Regions from separate parts of the Donghicola sp. XS_ASV15 genome, predicted to be linked through region 1. Evidence: riboswitches for the same ligand, from Rfam matches in the RefSeq annotation. Region 1 holds a riboswitch; each other region holds the start of a gene.

Region 1 (3,204 bases):
TGTCGCGGGGCTAGAGGTTCAACTGCACGACGGCTCTTGGTTGCCGGTACAGGCTGAACCTGGAACCTTCATCATAAACTTTGGGGAAATGTTGGAGAGCTGGACCAACGGCCGCATCAAGGCAACCCTGCACCGCGTCATTGGCTCTAGCGAAGAGCGGATATCGGTTCCTCTGTTCTTTAATCCCAATTTCGACACCAACGTCGCGCCCATCGGAACCGGCGGTACGCTTTTGGCTGGGGACCACCTAGAGCGCCGATTCCGCGAAACCTACCTGCATTTGAAAAGCACAGCTTGACCTTTGATACCAAAGGCCACGTGGTTGATGCCTGCGGTCATGTGAAAAAACCAACCAATTAGTCAAAACCCTGCTCAGTCAACACTGATAAGGGACAATGACAATGCAAGGTTTTTCCAAACACATTCTTCTGGCCATCGCAGGCGGGGTACTGGTTTCGGCCTGTTCGGATGGCGGCGCGAACTACACGCCAATACACGATGGCCCCACCCAAATCGGCTTTCAAAGCGATCTGGCAGCGTGTCAGCGCCTTGCCAAGAACCAGACGCACCTGACCCAAGAAGCGTACGGCGCCGCTGCCATCGGCGCAGCCGCAGGAGCGCTTTTGACAATGGCCGCGGATGACGAAGACGAGATTGTCGGCAATGCTCTGGGGGGCGCTGCGATTCTTGGAGGAACTGCTGCGGTCGAAGGCAAAGAAAAGCGCGAAGAGATCGTGGTCAACTGCATGAAAGGACGTGGTCATGCCGTGGTCGGATAAATCCTTTGCCGCCATGGCTGCAGGAATGTGCGGCGCGACCTATTTGATCGGGCTCGTTCTTTATAGCACGGCCTTTGCATCCGCAGATATGGACGCTGCCGGGATGCCTTCGATCAGAACGCTGGCGTTCATGGTCGAGAACGCGACCCTCTTGGGGCTGTGGTACTTTACGATCTACGTCGTGAATGGGCTCGCGCTCTTGGGGTTGGTGTTTGCATTGGGGCCATCGACCGGGCCGCTTTGGCAAAAGTGGATTTCGGGGATCGGCTTTGTCTGGTCGGCGCTGGTGATCGCGGCGGGGCTGGTGGCCGTTGTGGCTCTGTCTGCCCTGCCGCAGATCTATCACCTCGCTCCGTCAGAGGCCGCGCGACATTGGCACATCGCCGTCACATTGGTCGAAGGGATCGGTGGCGGGACAGAGCTTCTTGGGGCGCTTTGGATCCTTGGTGTCGCCTGCGGTCCGGCTCTGAGCTCGGCGCAAAAGGCATTGGCGCTGGTGATCGGTACGGCAGGTCTCTTGACCATCCATCCGGCACTGGCAGAGGTCGCGGCAGCTGTCTTTGGCCTGTCATTTATGATCCTGTTTCTGTGGCTGGCCGTCACACTCTGGCCGCGCAAAACGACAATGCCGCAGCACGCCTGAGGGAAACCGATTGACGGGGGCGTTGGCCCCCGTCATCGTTGCGCTTGATGGTTGCCGTATCTTTCCGGTGCGGCATGAAAAGGGAACGCGGTGTAAGTCCGCGACTGCCCCCGCAACTGTAAGCGAAGAGCTGTCCTTTACAGCCACTGGCATATTGCCGGGAAGGGAAGGACCAGCGACGACACGCGAGTCAGGAGACCTGCCATCAACGTATTGCAAACCCGGACGGGGTGTTCCGGTGGATGCGGTGGCCCCTGCTTGGTCTTCCGTTCTCCGCCTTGATGCCTTGCTTCCTGCGCGGAGGGCGCCATGACCTTGAACACAATCGTTGACGTATTGTCGGCCAAACCTGCATCAACCGCCAATCCGGAACATCTGGCGCGCGCCAGTTTCCTACAGTGGTGCCTGTCGCTCGACAGTGCGTTGGACCTACGCAAAGAGGCACGCGCTGCGGCCGCGAAGGTCGAGCAGAGCGATGTTGATACAGACGCACTGATCGCATTTCAGAAACTGCTGGTCGAAGCATCGCGTCCAGTGAGTCTCTCTGTTCGCCGGCGCGGGCGCCGCCGCTCAAATCCTCTGCAGTAGAGGGGCGCAACCAATTGCCTGCCCAATGTGCAAACTAAATGTCCGGCGCTACCATCCCCACGGTTGCGCCGATCGGTCGCAGGCACCCAAGACATTGGTCGCAGAAATGCTCCGCTAACCCGAAATCTTGTTTTCACATATCATATTGATGTAACGATGACTTTTTCAGATAGCGGGGCTTGAATTTACTAAATTTACCTTTCGAGTAAAACGACTTCACAAATAAATTTATGCGACGCAGGGACTTATTCCATTGTTTTCAAACTCTGGTAATGTCTCGCTAAGGGAGAGACAGCGTCATATTGTGTTGCTGCATTTTGCCCCCACTTCGGGGCGTCCATATAACGACAGAGGGAGGAGCCTTATGTCCACTCAAGCGCAAACCGCCGAGGTCAAGGAACCGGTGTATCCGGTCCCCACCGAATATGCGAAAACCGCTCACATCGACGCGGCAAAGTACCAAGAGATGTATGCCCAGTCGGTCAACGACCCCGAAGCATTCTGGGGCGAGCACGGCAAACGTCTGGACTGGATCAAGCCCTACACTCAGGTCAAAGACGTCAACTACAACTTCGGTGAAGTCAGCATCAAGTGGTTCCACGATGGCACCCTGAACGTTGCCTACAACTGTATTGACCGTCACCTCGAAAAGCGCGGCGACCAGACTGCGATCATCTTCGAGCCCGACAATCCGGACGACGAAGCACAGCACATCACGTACAACGAGCTGCACGACAAGGTTTGCCGCATGGCGAACGTCCTGCGCAGCCAGGGTGTGACCAAAGGTGATCGTGTCATCCTGTATCTCCCCATGATCCCCGAAGCGGCATATGCGATGCTGGCCTGTGCCCGTATCGGTGCGATCCACTCGATCGTGTTTGCGGGCTTCTCGCCCGACGCTCTGGCAAACCGCGTCAACGACTGCGGCGCCAAGGTCATCATCACCGCAGACGAAGCGCCCCGTGGCGGCCGCGTCACCCCGCTGAAGTCGAACGCGGATGCCGCGCTTCTGCACTGCTCGGACAAGGTCCGCTGCCTCGTGGTCAAGCACACCGGCGGTCAGACCACTTGGGTCGACGGTCGCGACGTGGACGTGAACGCTCTGATGGAGCACGCAGCACCCGAATGCCCCGTCGAGGAAGTGAACGCCGAAGATCCGCTGTTCATCCTGTACACCTCGGGCTCGACCGGCAA
Region 2 (3,204 bases), on a different contig from region 1:
CCGTCCCGAGGCATCGGTGATGGTGCCCGAAATCATGATGGGCAGTTGCCGACCCACTTTGGCGAAGCTCTCAAACGCGGCAAAGATAGCCGCTTTGGCATTCAGCGTGTCGAAAATCGTTTCGATCAGGATCAGATCAGAACCACCCGCGATCAACCCGTCGATCTGCTGGCCGTAAGCGGCGCTCAGTTCGTCAAAGGTCACGGCGCGGTAGCCGGGATCATTCACATCGGGACTAATGGAAGCGGTGCGGTTAGTCGGCCCCACAGCGCCTGCGACCCAGCGGGGTTTGCCGTCCTGCGCGGTTGCGCGGTCCGCAGCGCGGCGGGCCACCTGTGCGCCCGCGACGTTCAGATCATGCACCGCGTTCTCCAAGCCGTAGTCGGCCTGCGCGATGGTGGTCGAAGAAAACGTATTGGTTTCCAGAATGTCCGCACCCGCTAGAGCGAACTCTAGCTGGATGTCCTCGACCGCTTGGGGCTGGGTCAGAACCAGCAGGTCATTGTTGCCCTTTTGCGGGTGGTCCAAATGGTGGCGGCAGCCAGGACCGTGAATATGACCGCTGGCGGTAAAATCTTCTTCGGTCATGTTCAGGGTCTGGATCATCGTCCCCATCGCACCATCGAGGATCAGAATACGCTCGTTGGCGGCTTTGGCGATGGCATCGTACGAAGGGCTGCGCGGCAGCGAGAGAGAGTTCATGAGGGCACCTGCTTTCTGCGCACGCGCGTACCACGGTCAGGAGACAAAGCATAATTCATGCTTCTTGAGTTTGTTATGAACGAAATTCATATTCAGTCAGCGCACCGCTTCGCGGATGCTCTCATTGACGTTGTGACCAAAGGCCCACCCGGCTGTTTCGCTCGGTTGCGCTCAAACCATTTAAAACGGTTCACAACGCGAAAACGGCGCAGCGACACCCCTCTTCCGAGTCGCGTCCCTGCCCTATCACGTTCGAGATTGACTCGGCTATGAACTCCCTGCATTACAAAGCCGTGAACGGTTCTGCGTGGCGCGACACGGCGCAGCAGAAGTAAAAGGGAACACGGTGCGGCGTACCCATCAGGGACCAAAACCGTGGCTGCCCCCGCAACTGTAAGCGGTGAGTGCGTCCAACACGCCACTGGGGAACACCCCGGGAAGGCAAGGACAGCATAACGACCCGCGAGCCAGGAGACCTGCCGTCACGGGGTCGGGAAACCGGCCTTACCCAACCGGACGCCGGGGTGAGCGTCTGGCTCGGCAGGTCTAAAAATCTACCGTGTCCAGCTTCCCTACTGTCCTTTCATCTGCGGGCCTATGCCCCGCATTCTGAGAGGTTCGAAATGAAGAACAAACTCCTGTCAGCCGCCGCGCTGATCACATTCCTCCCGATTGCCGCGCAGGCGCATTTTCTCCTGCCTTACGCTGACGAAACACAGATTTCGACGCCGGGCGATGTCCCCTTGGCCGTTGTGTTTTGGCACCCCTTCGAGAACGGCCATGTGATGGAAATGGAGGCGCCTGAAGCCTTTTACATGATCCACAATGGCGAAAAAACAGATCTGGCTGATCGTCTGGAAGCCGCCAGTTTCAAGGGTGCAGAGAACGAAAACAACGGCTTTCGCGCGACCCTGCCCGTCAAACGATCTGGCGATTACGTCGTGGTGACCGAACCCGCCCCATATTTTGAAGAGAGCGAAGACAAGTATATCCAGCAGCTCACGAAAGTGGTTTTCAATCGTAACGAGCTCCCGACAGATTGGATGAACCCCGTTGGCCTGCGCACCGAGATCGTCCCCTTGGTCAAGCCTTACAATGTGATCACGGGCTCGAGCTTCACCGGCCAAGTCCTGAGCGAAGGCAAGCCCGCAGCGGGTATCGAGATCGAGATCGAGTACGTCGCTGCGACACCCGACATTCAGACCTTTTCCGCCAGTGAACCGACCGTCGGCACAATGCCCGGCGGAACCGTAGTCGCTATATCTGACGCGAATGGGTACTTTACATTCGGTGTTCCCAAAGCCGGGTGGTGGGGTTTTGCTGCTCTCGAAGCAGGCCCAGAGACAGAACACAACGGCAAACCTCTGAGTCAGGACGCCGTGTTCTGGATCAGAGCCTACAATATGGAATAATCCATGCACATTGTTGACGGCGCTCTTTCAAACTCTGTTGTCATCGCTGGCACCGTTTTGGCTGTCGGGGGCGTAGCCATGGGCCTCAAACGGCTAAGCCTAGAGAGGATCCCCGCAACCGGGATCCTCTCTGCCAGTTTCTTTGTTGCCTCTCTGATCCACGTGCCGATTGGTCCGTCTTCGGTGCACCTGATCCTGAACGGTCTGGCCGGGCTCATCCTGGGGTGGGCCGCATTCCCGGCGCTCTTTGTTGGGCTGTTGCTTCAAACCGTGTTCTTTGGCTTTGGCGGGTTGACCGTCTTGGGGGTCAACGCCCTGAACATCGCTGGGCCAGCGGTTCTGACCTGGCTCTTGTTCGGCAAGTTGGTCGAGCGTAGTTCCCCCACGACCGGCGCGATCTGGGCCGGTGTCGGTGGCGCCTTTGCTATCGCGGCCACAACATGTCTGGTCGCCTTTTCACTGATGCTCACGGGCGACGCGTTCATTCCCGCGGCCAAGCTGGTGTTCTTCGCGCATATCCCTGTCATGGTAATCGAGGCGCTGCTCACAGGTACGGCGGTCTATTTGGTGCGCAAGGTGCGTCCTGACCTTTTCTCGGCGATCAAGGGAGCGGCACATTGATCCGATACCTTGCCCTAATTATTGCATTGATTGCGCTGCCTTTCCCTGCTGCTGCTCACAAGGTAATTTTTGCGATCTTCAAATCCGGAGACTCGATTGAAGGCGAGCTTGGTTTTTCGAACGGTGACATGTCTGCGGGAACCACTATTCAGGTTCTAGATGCCCAAGGCGTGCAAATCGGCGAAGCTGTGACAGACCGCGATGGCTTTTTCATCTTTACCCCCACAGAGCCAATTCCGCACGTTTTCAAAGCGGATATGGGCGCAGGGCACGTGGCCGAAGCCACAATGCCCGCAAACGAGATCGCCGAAATCCTAGGCGTGGCTGCGATCGAGGAAACGTTGTCCCAACAAGCACCCGCCGGAACGGCGGAGACCGCGGCGCAGGTCACAGTGGCCTCTTTGTCCAACGAAGAACGTCTTGCCATCGCAGAAGCCGTACGCGACGAGATGCGTCCCCTACGCCGTGA
Region 3 (3,204 bases), on a different contig from region 1:
CGTTCTGGCCCAAGGCACCCCGCTGGTCGAAGACACCCCGCAGAACATCAAAGGCCACCCCAAGGTCCGCGAAGCCTACCTTGGCGAAGCGCAGGTCTAATCAGGAGATTTCCCTATGAACGTAAGACCCGATTTCTCCAAGAACTCGAACCACGCAGAAACGGCGCCCGCCTTTCTGTCGGTCTGGGACATGCACGCCTACTACGGCGAAAGCTACATCGTGCAGGGCGTCAACTTTAACGTCCACGAAGGCGAAATCCTCGCCCTTCTTGGCCGGAACGGCGCTGGCAAAACCTCGACCCTGCGCGCCATCGCACGCACAGGCAGCCCGCAGGTCACTCACGGCGAGATCTGGCTGGACCACCAGCCCCTGCACAACATGACCAGCTATGAGGCTGCAGCGGCGGGCCTCGGTCTCGTTCCCGAAGACCGCCGGATCATCCCCGGCCTCACAGTCGAGGAAAACCTGCAACTGGCCCAAATCGCCCCGCCCATCGGCTGGTCGATCGACCGCCTCTACGATCTGTTCCCCCGCCTTGGCGAGCGCCGCAAACAAGAGGGCGTGACCCTTTCAGGCGGCGAACAGCAGATGCTGGCCATTGCCCGCGCCCTAGCCCGTGACATCAAAGTGCTCCTCCTCGATGAGCCCTACGAAGGCCTCGCGCCCGTGATTGTGGACGAGATCGAGAAAACCCTGATGCACATCAAAGAACAGGGCATCACCACTGTGATCGTGGAACAGAACGCCGTCCGCGTTCTACAAATCGCCGACCGCGCGATCATCCTCGACACCGGCGGGATTGTCTATGATGGCTCTGCCGCCGAAGTTCTCGCGAACGAAGAGTTGCGCGCCGAATACCTTGCGATCTGACAGCTTCGACTGTCAGACACACAAAAGGGCCCAGCTGGGCCCTTTTTCTTTTCGCGCTGCGCACGAATGCCTTCGGCGAGGGTATTTATCGCCAAGAAAGAGCGAAGAACCCCGTACTCTTTCTTGGTCCCAATACCCCGGGGGTGAATTGGCGCGCAGCGGCAAGAGGGGGCAGCGCCCCCATTCCACTCAGAATTCGACGCCTTTCTGCCCTTTGATGCCAGACCGGAACGGATGCTTCACCAAGGTCATCTCGGTCACCAGATCTGCCGCCTCGATCAGCGGCTCTTTGGCATTCCGACCGGTCAGACACACATGGGTCATGGGCGGCTTTTCTTCTTTCAGGAAGCGCACCACCTCTTCGACGTCCAGATAATCATAGCGCAGGGCGATATTGATTTCGTCCAAAAGCACGAACTTGATCTCGGGGTTCAGGATAAGCTCTTTGGCTTTTTCCCAGCCCTTATTAGCCATCTCGATATCGCGTGATTTGTCTTGGGTCTCCCAAGTGAACCCTTCGCCCATGGCGTGGAACTGGCAGAGATCGTTGAAGTTCGCCTCGATCAAGGTCCGCTCACCGGTCTCCCATGCGCCCTTGATGAACTGGACCACCGAGCAGGGCATTCCGTGGGCGATACAGCGCAAGATCATTCCGAAACCGGACGACGATTTGCCCTTGCCCGGCCCTGTATGGACAATGATCAGGCCCTTCTCGCCCTCTTTCGTGGCCATGATTTTGTCCCGCGCCGCTTTCTTCTTGGCCATCTTGGCCGCGTGACGGGCTTCATCAGTTTGGGGCTTATCGCTCATAGGACGATCCTTACGCTTGACAAGGTGGGGTGCCTTCCCTCAGGTGGGCGGCGCTGGTTCCTGTCTATGACAGGCGAAGAGGGAATGCGCTACCGCTTTGCGACCAAAATCGCAGCCGAAACGCAGCCGCCCCCGCGACCGTGACCGGAGAGGCCCCGTTGCCACTGGCATCCATTTGCCGGGAAGGATCGGGCCAGCCGAGGACCCCCTCGGGCTCCGCAAGCCGGGAGACCTGCCAGCACGATGAAATGTACGGGCGACCGGGGTGTGTCGCGGCCGGCTTTGACAGGCGCGTACCGTCGTGCCCGATGGCCAGTGATCCCCCGTTTTCCCAGCCAGTTTAGGGAGGCACCCATGGCCGAGGTCACCTTGACCGTCTGCACCACCTGCCGCCGCATCGCGGGCGGAGAGCCCGTCGCGGACGAGCCGCGCCCCGGCGCGCGCCTGTATGACACCCTGACCCGGTCAGACCTGCCCGAGAACGTCCGCCTGAAGCCCGCCGAATGCCTGTCTGCCTGTTCGCGCGGGTGCTCGATTGCCCTGACCGGAGGCCCCGCCCGTTGGACCTATGTCTACGGCGACATGGACCCCGACACGCAGGTAGAGGAAATCCTGACCGGCGTGCGGGCATATGCCCAAACCACCGACGGGATCGTCCCTTGGCGCGAGCGCCCTCAGGCGTTCCGCAAACAATCCATCGCCCGCATTCCCCCGCAGGAGTAACCATGTCTAACCTGTCTAAAATCCCCGTGACCGTGATCACCGGCTTTCTCGGCTCTGGTAAAACCACGTTGATCCGTCACCTGATGCAGAACCCACAGGGCAAGCGTCTGGCCGTTCTGGTCAACGAATTCGGTACCGCTGGTGTGGATGGTGACATCCTGAAATCTTGCGCCGATGAAAATTGCCCCGAAAACAACATCATGGAGCTTGCGAACGGCTGCATCTGCTGCACCGTGGCCGATGACTTCATCCCGACCATCGAACGGCTGATGGCCCTGCCTGAAACGCCCGAGCACATCATCATCGAGACCTCGGGTCTGGCTCTGCCCAAGCCCCTGCTCAAAGCGTTCGACTGGCCCGCGATCAAGTCGCGCATCACCGTGGATGGCGTGATTGCCGTCGCCGATGCCGAGGCTGTCGCTGCTGGTCAATTCGCCCCCGATCTAGACGCCGTTCAAGCGCAGCGCGAGGCGGACGAGAGCCTGGATCACGAAACGCCCCTGTCTGAGGTCTTCGAGGACCAGATCAGCTGCGCCGACATCGTACTGCTGTCCAAGGCCGATCTGGCCGGTGAGGCTGGCATTGCCAAGGCCAAAGAGGTCGTTGAGGCCGAAGCCCCCCGCAAGCTGCCGATCATCGCGATCACCGATGGCGCGGTTGATCCCCGCGTGATCCTTGGCCTCGAGGCTGCGGCAGAGGACGACCTGCACAACCGTCCCTCGCACCACGACGGCCACGATGATCACGAACATGACGATTTCGACAGCGTCGTGGTCGATCTTGGCGAAGTCGAGGACGTG

Evidence for each region. Region 1 has a riboswitch for cobalamin ahead of AB9K37_RS04950 (hypothetical protein). Riboswitches for the same ligand answer to the same signal wherever they lie in the genome.
Region 2: linked by a shared signal. The riboswitch ahead of AB9K37_RS08185 (DUF4198 domain-containing protein) and the one ahead of AB9K37_RS04950 (hypothetical protein) in region 1 are both predicted to bind cobalamin.
Region 3: linked by a shared signal. The riboswitch ahead of AB9K37_RS11220 (DUF1636 family protein) and the one ahead of AB9K37_RS04950 (hypothetical protein) in region 1 are both predicted to bind cobalamin.

What each region holds. Positions count from the first base shown of each region.
Region 1 is NZ_JBGFGN010000112.1:6,422-9,625, forward strand. Features, by position in the region: gene AB9K37_RS04935 (isopenicillin N synthase family dioxygenase) at 1-298, shown strand, start outside; gene AB9K37_RS04940 (glycine zipper family protein) at 402-779, shown strand; gene AB9K37_RS04945 (hypothetical protein) at 763-1,422, shown strand; cobalamin riboswitch at 1,454-1,644, shown strand; gene AB9K37_RS04950 (hypothetical protein) at 1,732-2,010, shown strand; gene acs (acetate--CoA ligase) at 2,375-3,204, shown strand, end outside.
Region 2 is NZ_JBGFGN010000128.1:21,747-24,950, reverse strand. Features, by position in the region: gene AB9K37_RS08190 (homocysteine S-methyltransferase family protein) at 1-702, opposite strand, end outside; cobalamin riboswitch at 984-1,201, shown strand; gene AB9K37_RS08185 (DUF4198 domain-containing protein) at 1,326-2,114, shown strand; gene cbiM (cobalt transporter CbiM) at 2,118-2,735, shown strand; gene AB9K37_RS08175 (cobalt ABC transporter permease) at 2,732-3,204, shown strand, end outside.
Region 3 is NZ_JBGFGN010000135.1:89,824-93,027, reverse strand. Features, by position in the region: gene AB9K37_RS11235 (ABC transporter ATP-binding protein) at 1-100, shown strand, start outside; gene AB9K37_RS11230 (ABC transporter ATP-binding protein) at 116-871, shown strand; gene cobO (cob(I)yrinic acid a,c-diamide adenosyltransferase) at 1,061-1,681, opposite strand; cobalamin riboswitch at 1,719-1,936, shown strand; gene AB9K37_RS11220 (DUF1636 family protein) at 2,036-2,404, shown strand; gene cobW (cobalamin biosynthesis protein CobW) at 2,407-3,204, shown strand, end outside.